Regions from separate parts of the Mycobacterium sp. NGS19 genome, predicted to be linked through region 2. Evidence: predicted binding sites of a transcription regulator. Region 2 holds the regulator's gene; the other holds the start of a gene.

Evidence for each region. Region 2 encodes LexA, which represses DNA repair genes until DNA is damaged. Its sites were predicted from a motif close to CGAACANNTGTTCG; they were not measured.
Region 1: a site for LexA is predicted at 2,710-2,723, ahead of AC5Y4N_RS10975 (DUF222 domain-containing protein). Genes of this name have one in related genera too.

What each region holds. Positions count from the first base shown of each region.
Region 1 is NZ_JCALEB010000003.1:243,291-250,712, reverse strand. Features, by position in the region: gene AC5Y4N_RS10995 (fumarylacetoacetate hydrolase family protein) at 1-780, shown strand; gene gltX (glutamate--tRNA ligase) at 786-2,276, shown strand; tRNA gene AC5Y4N_RS10985 (tRNA-Gln) at 2,373-2,444, shown strand; tRNA gene AC5Y4N_RS10980 (tRNA-Glu) at 2,506-2,578, shown strand; gene AC5Y4N_RS10975 (DUF222 domain-containing protein) at 2,899-3,558, shown strand; gene AC5Y4N_RS10970 (PPOX class F420-dependent oxidoreductase) at 3,600-4,097, opposite strand; gene AC5Y4N_RS10965 (IclR family transcriptional regulator) at 4,119-4,820, opposite strand; gene leuC (3-isopropylmalate dehydratase large subunit) at 4,860-6,287, shown strand; gene leuD (3-isopropylmalate dehydratase small subunit) at 6,307-6,903, shown strand; gene AC5Y4N_RS10950 (HU family DNA-binding protein) at 7,104-7,422, shown strand, end outside.
Region 2 is NZ_JCALEB010000003.1:53,529-60,950, forward strand. Features, by position in the region: gene AC5Y4N_RS09960 (proteasome assembly chaperone family protein) at 1-449, shown strand, start outside; gene AC5Y4N_RS09965 (alpha/beta fold hydrolase) at 488-1,540, shown strand; gene AC5Y4N_RS09970 (PhzF family phenazine biosynthesis protein) at 1,572-2,258, shown strand; gene nrdR (transcriptional regulator NrdR) at 2,264-2,728, opposite strand; gene AC5Y4N_RS09980 (LysM peptidoglycan-binding domain-containing protein) at 2,821-3,261, opposite strand; gene lexA (transcriptional repressor LexA) at 3,445-4,095, shown strand; gene AC5Y4N_RS09990 (hypothetical protein) at 4,130-4,390, shown strand; gene AC5Y4N_RS09995 (acyl-CoA dehydrogenase family protein) at 4,458-5,618, opposite strand; gene AC5Y4N_RS10000 (hypothetical protein) at 5,709-6,212, shown strand; gene hflX (GTPase HflX) at 6,222-7,422, opposite strand, start outside.

The DNA of each region.
Region 1 (7,422 bases), 190 kb from region 2:
ATGCGCCTTGGTCGAATAGCCAGCTCGGACGGCGTCGCGTTCGTCGCGATCGAAGGGCACGACGACGACGCGGTTGCACGTGAAATCGCCGAGCACCCGTTCGGCACGCCGACGTTCACGGGCCGTCAGTGGCCGCTGGCGGACGTGCGACTGCTGGCGCCGATCTTGGCCAGCAAGGTGGTCTGCATCGGGAAGAACTATGCGGCGCATATCGAGGAGATGGGCGGCGGGCAGGTCGACGACCCGATCATCTTCATGAAGCCCAATACGGCGATCATCGGACCGAATGTGCCGATCCAGCTGCCGGCGAACGCGGATCCGGTGCACTTCGAAGGTGAGCTGGCCGCCGTGATCGGGCGCCCGTGCAAGGACGTTCCCGCCGCTCGGGCCGCCGAGAACATCCTCGGGTACACCGTCGCCAACGACGTGACTGCGCGCGACCAACAACGCAAAGACGGACAGTGGACGCGCGCCAAAGGCCATGACACGTTTTGTCCCGTCGGGCCGTGGATCGCTACGGATGTCGACCCGTCAGATCTGGCGATCCGTACCGAGGTGAACGGTGAGGTCCGCCAAGACAGCCGCACGTCGTTGATGATTCACGACGTCGGGGCGATCATCGAATGGGTGTCGGCAGTGATGACTTTGCTGCCCGGTGACCTGATTTTGACCGGAACGCCCGACGGTGTGGGGCCGATCGAACACGGCGACACGGTCAGCGTGACAGTCGAAAGCATCGGGACATTGACGAATCCCGTTGTGCGCAAGGGGAAGTCATGAGCGACATGGATGCTCTTCGCGCAAGCGGTTCATCGACCCGGGTGCGTTTCTGTCCGTCGCCAACCGGGGTGCCGCATGTGGGGCTTATCCGCACCGCACTGTTCAACTGGGCTTATGCGCGCCACTGCGGCGGGGTGTTCGTGTTTCGCATCGAGGACACCGATGCCCAGCGCGACAGCGAGGAGAGTTACCTGGCGCTGCTCGAGGCGCTGCGGTGGCTTGGTTTGGATTGGGACGAAGGGCCGGAAGTTGGCGGCCCGTATGGCCCGTACCGGCAGTCCGAGCGGCTCGAGGTCTACCGCGACGTCCTGCACCGGCTGCTCGAGACGGGGGAGGCATACGAGGCTTTCTCGACCCCCGAGGAGGTCGAGGCGCGACATGTGGCTGCTGGGCGCAATCCCAAACTGGGATACGACAATTACGACCGCGACTTGACGGAGGCCCAGCGCGCGGCGTACCGCGCAGAGGGTCGGCGCCCGGTGGTGCGGTTGCGCATGCCCGACACCGAGCTCGGCTGGCACGACCTGGTGCGCGGTGAAATGTCCTATGCCGCAGGAAGTATCCCGGACTTCGCGTTGACCCGGGGCAACGGAGAACCGCTGTACACGCTGGTCAATCCGGTCGACGACGCACTGATGAAGATCACCCATGTACTGCGGGGGGAGGACCTGATGCCGTCCACCCCGCGCCAGATTGCGTTGTACCAGGCGCTGATGCGGATCGGCGTCGCAGATCGTCTGCCCGAATTCGGTCACCTGCCAACGGTTCTCGGCGAGGGCACGAAGAAGTTGTCCAAGCGCGACCCGCAGTCCAACCTGTTCGCGCACCGCGAGCGTGGCTTCATTCCGGAAGGCCTGCTGAATTACCTTGCGCTGCTGGGCTGGTCGATTGCGCCGGACCGCGACGTGTTCACGCTCGCCGAGATGGTGTCCGCGTTCGACGTCGCCGACGTCAACGCTAACCCTGCCCGGTTCGACCAGAAGAAGGCCGACGCGATCAACGCTGAGCACATCCGGCTGCTCGATCCGGATGATTTCACAGCGCAGCTGCGCCGTTTCTTCGCCGAGCGCGGATACGCACTCGGGCTGACCGACGAGCAGTTCGGTGAGGCAGCGCGACTGGTGCAGACCCGCATTGTCGTGCTGGGGGACGCGTGGGGATTGCTGAAGTTCTTGAACGACGACGCCTACGTCATCGACGAGAAGGCGGCTGCCAAGGAGCTCGGCCCGCAGGCGGGCCCGGTGCTGGACGCGGCGGTGCCTGCGCTCGATGCGGTCGGGGAGTGGTCGGTGGACGCCGTCGAGGCCGCGCTGAAGGGCGCGCTGATCGACGGCCTGGGCCTCAAGCCGCGGAAGGCGTTCGGGCCGATCAGGGTGGCGGTGACCGGCTCGACGATCAGCCCGCCGCTGTTCGAGTCGCTGGTGCTGTTAGGGCGTGAGCGCAGCCTCGAGCGGTTGCGCGACGCCCGGGGCCTCGTGGCCAGTGCCGGGGAATGAGAGGGCGAGCTCAGATGTTTGATAACCTGCACGTCGGCCCGTAATTGCCGGTCGGCTTCGTCTATTAGGGCGCTGACCAGCGATAATGGCCACCATTGGGGTATGGTGTAATTGGCAACACAGCTGATTCTGGTTCAGCCGTTCTAGGTTCGAGTCCTGGTACCCCAGCTCGTCGCGGATTAGTGTCCGCGTCGGTGCGTCGGTTATGCTGGCAACCCGGTTTGTTCACGGCCCCGTCGTCTAGCGGCCTAGGACGCCGCCCTCTCACGGCGGTAGCGTGGGTTCGAATCCCATCGGGGCTACAAATGCGGTGTTGCCGTCAGCGGCCATAGCATGACCGTCTGACATTTCCGCTGCTCCGAATCGTCCTTCACCGCAGGTCATTTCGGCTGTGGACAAGTAGCTGCTGCTGTCGGACTGAAGCGATAACATTCGCTCATGTGTTCGAATACGGTGGTTGCGGTGTTGGACCGGCTGGAAGCCGCGGCCGACGCATTGGCGGGGCTGTCGTTCGACGCGTTGCGGAGCTCGACTGTGTGGCGGTCATAGAGCGGCTCACGACAATCATCCGCAAGTGCTCGGCACCTCAGTACGAACTGATCAACCAGCTGCTGAGCGCGCTGTGCCGTCCGATATCGGCGGGCCGCTGGCGCGGGTGCTGGCTGACCGGCTCAGAATCCGGCCCTCGGCGGCGCGGCGGATGATCGCCGAAGCCGCACGGGTGGAGCATCGGCGCACGATCACCGGTGAGCGGCTCGCGCCGCGCTGGCCCACCACCGCAGGCCAGGTGCGGGCAGGGACGATCGGTCAAGAGCATCTGGCGGTGATCCGTCAGTTCTTTCACGAGTTGCCGGGCGCCTATCCGGCCGAGGCGCGAGAACATGACGAGGCCATGTTGGGGGCGATGGACGCCGACTTGCGGCCCGATCAGTTGCAGAAGGCAGCGGAGCGGGTGGCGGCGCTGATAAACCCCGACGGCCATTTCTCCGAAGCCGACCGCGCCCGCAAGCGCGGCTTCCGGTGGGGGCCACAACGATGCGACGGGATGACCAAGGGCACGCTCGTCGCTGATCCGCAACTGCGTGCAACGTTGGATGCGGTGATCGCCAAGCTCGGCGCACACACCGACCACAGGCTCCACGACGAAGGCTGGAGCGCCCACCTCAACGACAACGGCATCGTCGAATGGACGCCCCCGCCACACCTGCGCCGAAAACCCGTCACCAACAATTACTTTCATCCCCTTCGCTATCTCGAAGGAGAAAACGATGACGATCCGTAGGCGTGAAATCGCGATCCGAGATCAGAGCCGACGATTGACTGCTACGCGTTCGGTGCCGTCGATCCGGCCAGCGGCATTGGAGGCATCCCCAGCTTCCGGTGATCCCATGAGCGAACGCGCTTGACAGCCAACCGAATTGCGATTCGCTTGTTCATCATCATGTCCACCGCCGGCTTCACCTCGTCGGTGTACGGGCCGGTGTAGCGTTCCCAGACACTGACGCCGACGCGGAAGATCGCGTCCGGATCGTCGACGATTTCGCCGGTGCCTTCGAACGACACGCCACGCAGCGTGTCGTACGTGTCGCCGTCCTCCAACAGAAACGTGATGCGGGGATCGCGGCGCACATTGACAGCCTTCTGCGACTTGGCTTTCGTCTCGAACCAGATCTCGCCGTCGACGACGCCGTACCACATCGCCGTCAGGTGCGGTTGTCCGTCGCGTCCGATGGTGGCCAGCGTTCCACTACGGCTCTTGGCGACGAACTCGTCGATCTCGGCCTGCGACATCACAATCTGCGCCCGTTGGTTAGTGCCCATGGCGGTCAGTCTGTCAGGCGATCAGAGCCGCCGCGTCAGCGCCTCGGAGGCGGCCAGAAGATCGGCGGCCCAGCGTGCGCCGGGCCGCCGCCCCATTCGGTCGATCGGGCCGGACACCGACACAGCAGCAATGACGTTGCCCCGGCCGTCGCGCACGGGTGCCGAAACACTGGCCACCCCCGGCTCGCGTTCGGCCACACTTTGCGCCCACCCGCGGCGGCGGACCTCAGCCAGGGTCCGCTCGGTGAACTTCGCCGACGGCAGCACCGCCTGCTGGGTGGCCGCATCGCTGTATGCCAACAAGACCTTCGCCCCGGAGCCTGCGGTCATGGGCAGCCGTGTGCCCACCGGAACCGTGTCGCGCAGCCCCGCAGGCGGTTCCATCGCGGCGACGCACACCCGCCAGGTTCCCTCGCGCCGGTACAGCTGCACGCTCTCGCCGGTGAGCTCGCGCAGCCGCGGCAGCACTGCCGCACCAGCGGCGACAAGCGGATCCGCCGCCTGCCCTGCCAACTCGCTCAGCGCGGGGCCCAGTCGCCACCGGCCCTGGCCATCGCGGGCAAGCAGCCGATGCTTTTCCAAGCCGGCGGCCAGTCGGTGAGCTGTCGCGCGCGGCAGCCCGGTGCGTTCGCACAACTCCGCCAGCCCGCACGGGGCATCCGCCACGGTGTGCAAGACCCCCACCGCTTTGTCGAGCACTCCGATGCCGCTATCCTGTCTCATATTGAGATACTAACGTCCCAGATTGTGAGATAGCTAGTCATGAGCCCTGATCGCCCGCGCACGATGGCAGAGAAGGTGTGGGACGCGCACGTCGTCGCCCGTGGATCGGGCAGTGGCGCCTCGCGCGAGCCCGACCTGATCTACATCGACATGCATTTCATCCACGAGGTCACCAGCCCGCAGGCTTTCGACGGGCTACGTCTTGCCGGACGAAAGGTGCGGCGGCCGGATCTGACGATCGCGACCGAGGACCACAATGTGCCGACGGTCGACATCGACAAGCCGATTGCCGACCCCGTCTCGCGCACTCAAGTGGAGACGTTGCGCCGCAACTGCGCTGAATTCGGCATCCGCCTGCATCCGATGGGAGATGCCGAGCAAGGCATCGTCCACGTCATCGGTCCGCAACTCGGTCTCACGCAGCCCGGCATGACGATCGTCTGCGGCGACAGCCACACGTCCACGCACGGCGCCTTCGGCGCGTTGGCCATGGGCATCGGCACATCGGAAGTCGAACACGTTCTGGCTACGCAGACTTTGCCGTTGCGGCCGTTCAAGACAATGGCGGTGAATGTCGACGGCCAGCTGCCGCCCGGTGTTTCCGCCAAAGACATCATCTTGGCGGTGATCGCCAAGATCGGAACGGGTGGCGGCCAGGGATACGTCATCGAATACCGGGGCAGCACCATCGAATCGCTGTCGATGGAAGCCCGGATGACCATCTGCAACATGAGCATCGAGGCCGGCGCACGCGCAGGCATGGTGGCACCCGACCAGACGACCTACGACTATCTGCGCGGCCGCCCGCATGCGCCGTCTGGCGACCAGTGGGATCTCGCGGTCGCCGAATGGGACCGGCTGCGCACCGACGACGGCGCCGAGTTCGACACCGAGGTGTACATCGACGCTTCCACGTTGAGCCCGTTTGTCACCTGGGGTACCAATCCCGGCCAAGGCGTTCCCCTGTCGGAGGCAGTGCCCGACCCGGAGTTGATGACCGACGAGGACCAGCGCCGCGACGCGGAAAAAGCGTTGACGTACATGGACCTTCGCCCCGGTACGCCAATGCGCGACATCGCCGTCGACGCGGTGTTCGTCGGGTCCTGCACGAACGGGCGAATCGAAGATCTGCGCGTGGTCGCCGACGTGTTGCGCGGCCGGAAAGTCGCCGACGGCGTTCGGATGCTCGTGGTGCCAGGTTCCATGCGGGTGCGCGCGCAAGCCGAATCCGAAGGACTGCACGAGATATTCACCGCTGCCGGAGCGGAGTGGCGTCAGGCCGGCTGCTCGATGTGTCTGGGCATGAACCCGGATCAGCTCGGGCCCGGCGAGCGGTGCGCGTCGACGTCGAACCGCAATTTCGAGGGCCGCCAAGGCAAGGGTGGCCGGACACATTTGGTCTCACCGGCGGTTGCCGCCGCAACCGCCGTCCGCGGCAGATTGTCCGCCCCCGCGGACCTGAACTGAATTCTGAGGAGATCAGCCAATGAAAGCGTTTCGTACCCACACCGGGATCGGAGTTCCGCTGCGGCGGTCCAACGTTGACACCGACCAGATCATCCCCGCGGTGTATCTGAAACGAGTCACCCGAACCGGATTCGACGACGGCTTGTTCGCCGCCTGGCGCAACGATCCCAATTTCGTATTGAACATCGCACCGTTCGACAAGGGGTCGGTGTTGGTGGCCGGCCCCGACTTCGGCACGGGTTCGTCCCGCGAGCATGCGGTGTGGGCTCTGATGGACTACGGCTTCCGGGTGGTGATCTCGTCGCGATTCGCCGATATTTTCCGCGGCAATGCGGGTAAGGCTGGCTTGCTGGCAGCCGAAGTCGCCCAGCCGGATGTCGAACTGCTCTGGAAGCTGATCGAGCAGAATCCGGGCTTGGAAATCACTGTCAATCTTCAAGATCGGACAGTGGCAGCAGCAACCGTGGTGGTGCCGTTCACGATTGACGACTACACCGCCTGGCGGCTGCTCGAAGGACTCGACGATATAGGCCTTACGCTGCGGAAAGTCGATCAGATCGAAGCCTTCGAAGCGGCTCGGCCGGCGTGGAAACCAACCACGTCGGCGGCGATCTGAGCGATCAAGATCGGCCAAATCGGCGGCGTCGCCCGCCGTTTCGGCGCCTTCCGACCACCTGCCAAGCGCGGCAAGCGGATTGCGGATAATTCGTCCGAATTTGCCTGAAATTGCGCGTGGCTCTTGGAAATCAGCAGGTCGAGGGTTTACCGTGTCCTCTAGTCGGTCCAGATTGGGACCGCTGGCTTCGGAGGGTATGCATGAACAAGGCAGAGCTCATCGACGAACTGACAAAGAAATTGAGCTCGGATCGTCGCCACGCGACAGAGGCCGTGGAAGGTGTCGTCGACAGCATCGTGCGCGCGGTGCAGAAGGGCGAAAGCGTCACCATTACCGGTTTCGGTGTATTCGAACAGCGTCGCCGCGCGGCGCGCGTCGCGCGCAATCCGCGCACCGGTGAAACGGTCAAAGTGAAGCCGACTTCTGTTCCGGCTTTCCGTCCCGGCGCACAGTTCAAGGCGATTGTGTCTGGCGCACAGCGACTCCCGGCCGAAGGTCCGGCGGTGAAGCGCGGATCGA
Region 2 (7,422 bases):
GGGTCGGCGAGGTGCAGGTGCCTGGCAGCGCGTCGAATCTGCTGGAATACCGGATGGCCCAGCACGGCCACGACGTCGTCGGCTTCACCGTGCACGTCCCGCACTACTTGGCGCAGACCGATTACCCCGCCGCGGCAGAGGCGCTGCTGGCCGAAGTCAGCAAAGTCGCATCGCTGCAGATCCCGTTGGCGGCGCTCACCGAGGCCGCTGCCGAGATCCGCGCGAAGGTCGACGAGCAGGTGAACTCCAGCCCCGAAGTTGCGCAGGTGGTGTCCGCGCTGGAGCGTCAGTACGACGCGTTCGTCGCGGCCCAGGAGAACCGGTCGCTGCTGGCGCGCGACGAAGAGCTGCCCAGCGGCGAAGAACTGGCCGGGGAGTTCGAACGCTTCCTGGCGCAGCAGACAGGTGACTTCTCGGACGGTTTCCGAGACGGCGACGACAAGAAGTGAGCTGACCCGGGCCGCCGGCCCGAAGCGGAGGTGGCCCTATGACTGCGCGGACGACGAATCTGCGGCCGGTACGCGACGTGCGAACGACGCTGGAGTTCCGCACGATTCACGGCTACCGCCGCGCGTTTCGCGTCGCCGGTGACGGGCCCGCGATCCTGCTGATCCACGGCATCGGGGACAACTCGTCGACCTGGGAGGCCGTGCAGACAAAACTCGCGCAACGGTTCACGGTGATCGCCCCGGACCTGCTCGGTCACGGCAAGTCGGACAAACCGCGGGCCGACTACTCGGTTGCCGCGTACGCCAACGGCATGCGCGACCTGCTGGCCGTGCTCGACATCGACCGGGTGACCGTGATCGGGCACTCGCTCGGCGGCGGCGTCACGATGCAATTCGCTTACCAGTACCCGCAATTGGTGGAACGCATCGTGCTCGTCGGGACGGGCGGGGTGACCAAGGACGTCCACTTCGCGCTGCGCCTCGCGTCGCTGCCGATGGGCACCGAGGCGCTGGCGCTGTTGCGGCTTCCGGGAGCGTTGCCTGCGTTGCAGACCGTCGGGCGCATGTTGGGCGCCATGCTCAATGCCGCTGCCACCGCGGCACCGGGCCTGGCCCCGACGCGGTTCGGCCATGACCTGCCCGACGTGCTGCGGGTGCTCGCGGAATTGCCGGAGCCGACGGCGTCGTCGGCGTTTTCGCGGACGCTGCGCGCGGTGGTGGACTGGCGCGGCCAGGTGGTGACCATGCTGGACCGATGTTATTTGACGCAATCTGTTCCGGTGCAGTTGATTTGGGGAGAGCACGATTCGGTGATCCCGGTGGCTCATGCGCAGATGGCGCACGCCGCGATGCCGGGTTCACGGCTGGAGGTCTTCGAGAACTCCGGCCATTTTCCGTTCCACGACGACCCGGACCGCTTCGTCGAGGTCGTCGAGCAGTTCATCGATTCCACGGAACCCGCGGAATACGACCAGGATCGGCTGCGGTCGCTGTTACGCGCCGGCGTCAGCGACCAGACGATTTCGGGTCCGATGGACACCCGCGTCGCGGTGCTCGACGCGATGAGTTCCGACGAGCGCAGCGCAACCTGATCCGGCGCTCCCGCTGAGTAGAGTCGGGCGCATGGGTACCGACGTGTTCGTGGTGCGGGTATTCACCGACGCGGAAGGAAACTTCGGCAATCCGCTCGGCATCGTCGACGCGAGCACCGTCGCGCCGCGCGACCGGCAAGGGCTCGCGGCTCAATTGGGCTACAGCGAAACAATTTTCGTCGACATGCCCGATCCGGGCGCAACCACCGCCCACGCTCGCATCTTCACTCCTGCGACGGAGTTGCCGTTCGCCGGGCACCCGACGGTGGGGTTGTCGTGGTGGCTCAAACAACAGGGGCTTGCGATCCGCACGTTGCAAGTGCCAGCGGGTGTGGTCGCCGTCGGCTACGAGGACGAGTTGACGACGGTACGCGCACGCGCCGACTGGGCGCCCGAGTTTGTCTTCCACGAACTGCCCTCGCCGGATGACGTCGTCAACGCGGATCCCGACGACTACCCCGACGACGACCCGCACTACATCTGGGCCTGGCTCGACAAGTCGCGCGGACACCTGCGGTCGCGGATGTTCGCGGCCGATCTCGGCGTCGCCGAAGACGAGGCGACCGGCGCCGCGGCCGTACGCATCACCGACATTCTCAGCCGAGATCTCACGATCACCCAGGGCAAGGGGTCCGTCATCTCCACCCGGTGGAGCCCTGAGGGGTGGGTGACGGTGGGCGGCCGCGTCGTCGACGACGGCACCGTGCGCGTCGACTGAAGGGGTTACTTCGACGCGCTGACCTTGCGATGCGCCCGCAGCGCCTCGATCTCCCGCTCGAAGTCGTCGGCGGAGGTGAACGACCGGTACACCGAGGCGAACCGCAAGTAGGCCACCTCGTCCAGATCGCGCAGGGGACCCAGGATGGCCAGGCCGACCTCGTGGCTGGGCACCTCGGGTGAACCGGTGGCCCGCACGGTGTCTTCCACTTGCTGCGCCAGCAGGTTGAGCGCGTCGTCGTCGACCTGGCGGCCCTGACATGCCCGTCGCACACCGCGGATCACCTTTTCGCGGCTGAACGGTTCGGTGACCCCACTGCGCTTGACCACCGCCAGCACGGCCGTCTCGACGGTGGTGAACCTTCGCCCGCATTCTGGGCATGAGCGTCTGCGTCGGATCGCTTGGCCCTCATCGGTTTCCCGTGAGTCGACCACCCGGGAATCGGGATGGCGGCAGAACGGACAGTGCATGACTGCTCCTTCGCCGCGAAGACATTCGGTCGAGTCGAACGCCTCCGAGACTACCCGCGGGCGGCGGACGCGGGCCAACGTCGCCGGGGACATCATCCGAGCGGGGCGATCAGCGTCTGCCCGGCATCCAGCGCTGCAGAGTCAAGGTGATTGAGCTCCCGGATCCGCTCGATCACCCCGGCCACCGGCGCGTCCGGCGCCACTCTGGCCGCAAGCCGCTGCAGATTCTCGCCGGGCTGCACCTGTACGACCGCCAACTGCTGCGGCGCGGCGGTGCCCGTCGTGTCGGCGCTGCGGGCTTGGGCGATCGCGATGAGCCACACCGTGATCAACGCCGCGACCGCCGCCAGCATGACGGTCACGGTCGCGCTGACGCGTCGCGGCCGGTGCGGTGCATACGACATCGCCACGCCTGTGCGCCGATATGTGAGGGCGGCACCGCCCGGCCGCTTCGGTGCGGGACGGCGAGCCCTAAGCGTCGGCGCCGGTACGTCCCAGTCGATCACGGTCATGAGCGCCCCTTCTGTCGCCACCGTTCGCTCCTTTGTTCGAATATAGTCGATCATGCGTTCGAATCCGAACGTTTGATCGATGTGTACCAGAGGCATACGACAGCCCACTCGCCACGACATGGCGCTCGTGACCACGCATCACGAACGCGACACGCCTCGAACACATGTTTGAAGATGTCGGTGACGACCGCTAGATTTGCACTTATGAGTGACAGCAGCGGTCTCACCCAGCGTCAGCGGACCATCCTGGAGGTGATCCGCGCATCGGTCACCACCAGGGGATATCCGCCGAGCATCCGGGAGATCGGCGACGCCGTCGGCCTCACTTCCACGTCGTCGGTGGCACATCAGCTGCGCACGCTGGAACGCAAGGGCTATCTGCGCCGCGACCCGAATCGTCCCCGCGCCGTCGATGTCCGCGGGGCCGACGACGCGGCGACGGCCGTCACGACCGACGTCGCCGGTTCGGACGCGCTGCCGGAGCCGACGTTCGTGCCCGTGCTCGGACGCATTGCCGCAGGCGGCCCCATCCTCGCCGAGGAGGCGGTCGAAGACGTGTTCCCGCTGCCGCGAGAATTGGTGGGCGAGGGATCGTTGTTCCTGCTCAAGGTCGTGGGCGAGTCGATGGTCGACGCCGCGATCTGTGACGGTGACTGGGTGGTGGTGCGACAGCAGAACACCGCCGACAACGGCGACATCGTCGCGGCGATGATCGACGGAGAAGCCACCGTGAAGACGTTCAAGCGGACCGGCAACCAGGTCTGGCTGATGCCGCACAACCCGGCGTTCGATCCGATTCCCGGCAACGATGCCGCCATTCTCGGCCGTGTGGTCACGGTGATCCGCAAAATCTGACCCGCACACCGCGCCTCGGGTGCATGGTGGACTCATGCGAGCGTCCCGGGCGGTGCAGGCGATAGGAGCAGCGGTGATGGGAGCAGCGGCGCTCGTCGTCCCCGCGGTCGGCTCGCCCAGCGCCGAAAGCCATGTCGCGATGTGCCCGCGGGGCATGGTGCCCAATCCCAACGGCTACGGCTGCATTCCGCAGCTGGGACCGGGCGGCGCGTTCGTCGGCGCCCCGAGTCAGGAAGTGCTCACCCGCTGCGACGGCAACATCTACATCTGCGTGTGGCCGTACCCGGTTCCCTGATCCGCACCACGGAGCAGCCCGCGGGGCTCACCGCCGAACGGACTGCGCCAGTTGACGTTTCGCCGGCTCAGACGCCCAGCGAGCGTCCGATGATCTCCTTCATGATCTCGGTCGTACCGCCGTAGATCGTTTGCACCCGGGCATCCAGATACGCGCGCGCAATCGGGTACTCGCGCATGTAGCCATAGCCGCCGTGCAGCTGCAGGCACCGGTCGATCAGATGGACCTGCTTCTCGGTGGAGTACCACTTGGCCATCGCGGCCTGGTCGGCGGTCAGCTTCTCGTCGAGGTGCAGCCGGATGAACTCGTCGACCATGATCCGCACGACGGTTGCTTCGGTGGCCAGCTCGGCGAGCAGAAAGCGGCTGTTCTGGAAACTGCCGATCGGCTTGCCGAAAGCCTTGCGCTCCTTGGTGTATTGGAGAGTCGACTCGAGCACGGCTTCCATCGCCGCGGCCGCCATGATCGCGATCGAGATCCGCTCCTGGGGCAGGTTCTGCATCAAGTAGATGAAGCCTTTGCCTTCCTCACCGAGCAGGTTCTCGGCGGGCACCTTGACGTCGGTGAACGACAACTCGGCGGTGTCCTGGGCATCCAACCCGATCTTGTCCAGATGACGGCCGCGCTCGAAGCCTTCCATCCCGCGCTCGACGACCAGCAGCGAGAAACCCTGCGCACCCTTCTCCGGATCGGTCTGCGCGACGACGATCACCAGGTCGGAGTTGATGCCGTTGGTGATGAAGGTCTTTGCCCCGTTGAGGATGTAGTGGTCACCTTCTTTGACCGCGCGGGTCTTGATGCCCTGCAGGTCGCTGCCGGTGCCCGGCTCGGTCATCGCGATCGCGGTGATCAGCTCGCCGGTACAGAACTTCGGCAGCCAGCGTTGCTTCTGTTCTTCGTTGGCCAGCCTCAGCAGATACGGGGCCACCACGTCGTTGTGCAGCCCGAAGCCGATTCCGCTGTAGCGGCCCTTGGTCGTCTCCTCGGTGATGACCGTGTTGTACCGGAAGTCGGCGTTGCCGCCGCCGCCGTATTCCTCGGGCACCGCCATTCCCAGAAAGCCCTGCTTGCCGGCCTCCAGCCAGACGCCGCGGTCGACGATCTTGTCCTTCTCCCACTGCTCGTGGTACGGCGCGACGTGGCGTTCCAAGAAGGAGCGATACGACTCGCGGAACAGCTCGTGCTCGGGCTCGAAAAGGGTGCGCTGGTATCTGACGACATTGCCCACGGGGTGACCTCCGGTATCGGGAACCTGCGCCCAAAGATATACCAACCGGATGGTTGGTTTGGCCCCGGCCACGCGGCCTACAGTGAGGCCGTGGCCGAGATCATCCGCGTCCAGGAGCGTGGGCGGATCCTCGAGTTCGCGTTCGACGACCTGATGCGCTACCACGGCCCCGGCTCCCCCGGCGGTGTGGCCAACGCATTCAAAGTTCTGCAGCGCGCGTTCGAGGTGCTCTCGCCCGACGCGCCGCCGCCGCGCCGCGAGGTGGTGGTGCGCACCGCGTTCCGCGGGCCGGGGGCACGCGACGGGATCGAGGCGGTGACGCGGGCAGTCAGCGACGGTCGCTACGTCGTGGATCCCGCGTTGTCACGTCGCGACCTCGGACGGCTGCGGGAGAGTTTTGTCTTCGAAGTCCGCATCGGCGACCGTTCAGTGACGCTGGTGCTGCGCGACGGCTTCGTCACTGAAGAATTCATCGACCTGGCCCAGAACGACGCTCGCACAGAGGCGCAGGAGGCACGGCTGGACGTGTTGAAAGCCGAACTGGCGCAACGCATTATGGCCGCAGGCGCAGCCGACGTGTACGAAATCGCATAGGCGCCGACGCTAGCTCGACACGAATTCGCGCAGGCTCGCCGCCAAGGCCACCGGAACCCGCGCTTTGATCCGGGTGCCGTCGGCGTTGTGTTCGGACTCCTGCACGCGGCCGTCGGCATGGACGCGGGCCACCAAATCGCCGCGGTGATAAGGAATCACGACGTCGATCGCGGTGTCGGTGGGTACGGCGAGCTCGGCCATCCGGGCCCGCAGGTGGTCCAGCCCCTCGCCGGTTCGAGCGGAGACGAACACCGCGCCGGGCAGCGCGCGTCGCAACTTGGCGAGCATGAGATCACCGGCGGCATCAATCTTGTTCACTACCAACAGTTCCGGTGCGGCATGGGCGTCGTGTTCGATCATCACCTCGCGGATCACCGCGCGCACCGCGTTGATCTGTGCCAGCGGATTGGCGTCCGACCCGTCGACCACATGCACCAACAGGTCCGCGTCGACGACCTCTTCCAGAGTCGAGCGGAACGCCTCGACCAGCTGCGTGGGCAGATGCCTGACGAACCCGACGGTGTCTGTGATGACGAACGGCCGCCCGTCGTCGAATTCTCCTCGGCGCGTGGTCGGTTCGAGGGTGGCGAACAAGGCGTCCTGGACCAGCACGCCGGCGCCGGTGAGTGCGTTGAGCACACTCGACTTGCCCGCGTTGGTGTACCCGACGATCGCGATCGACGGCACGTCGCTGCGCAACCGTCGGCCGCGCTGGGTGTCGCGGGCCTGCTTCATGCCTTTGATCTCGCGGCGCAGCCTGGCCATTCGCTCACGGATCCGGCGGCGGTCTGTTTCGATCTTCGTTTCACCGGGGCCACGCAGACCCACACCGCCGGTACTGCCGCCTGCGCGGCCGCCGGCCTGACGTGACATCGACTCGCCCCAGCCGCGCAGACGCGGCAGCATGTATTCCATCTGCGCCAGCGACACCTGCGCCTTACCCTCCCGGCTGGTGGCGTGCTGCGCGAAGATGTCGAGGATCAGCGCGGTGCGGTCGATCACCTTCACCTTCACGGCTTTCTCCAGCGCCGTCAGCTGTGCCGGACTCAGCTCGCCATCGCAAATCACGGTGTCGGCGCCGGTGGCGAGCACGATCTCGCGCAGCTCGTTGGCCTTGCCGGAGCCGATGTAGGTCGACGCGTCGGGCTTGTCGCGGCGCTGGATCACGCCCTCGAGCACCTGCGAGCCCGCCGTTTCAGCCAGCGCCGCC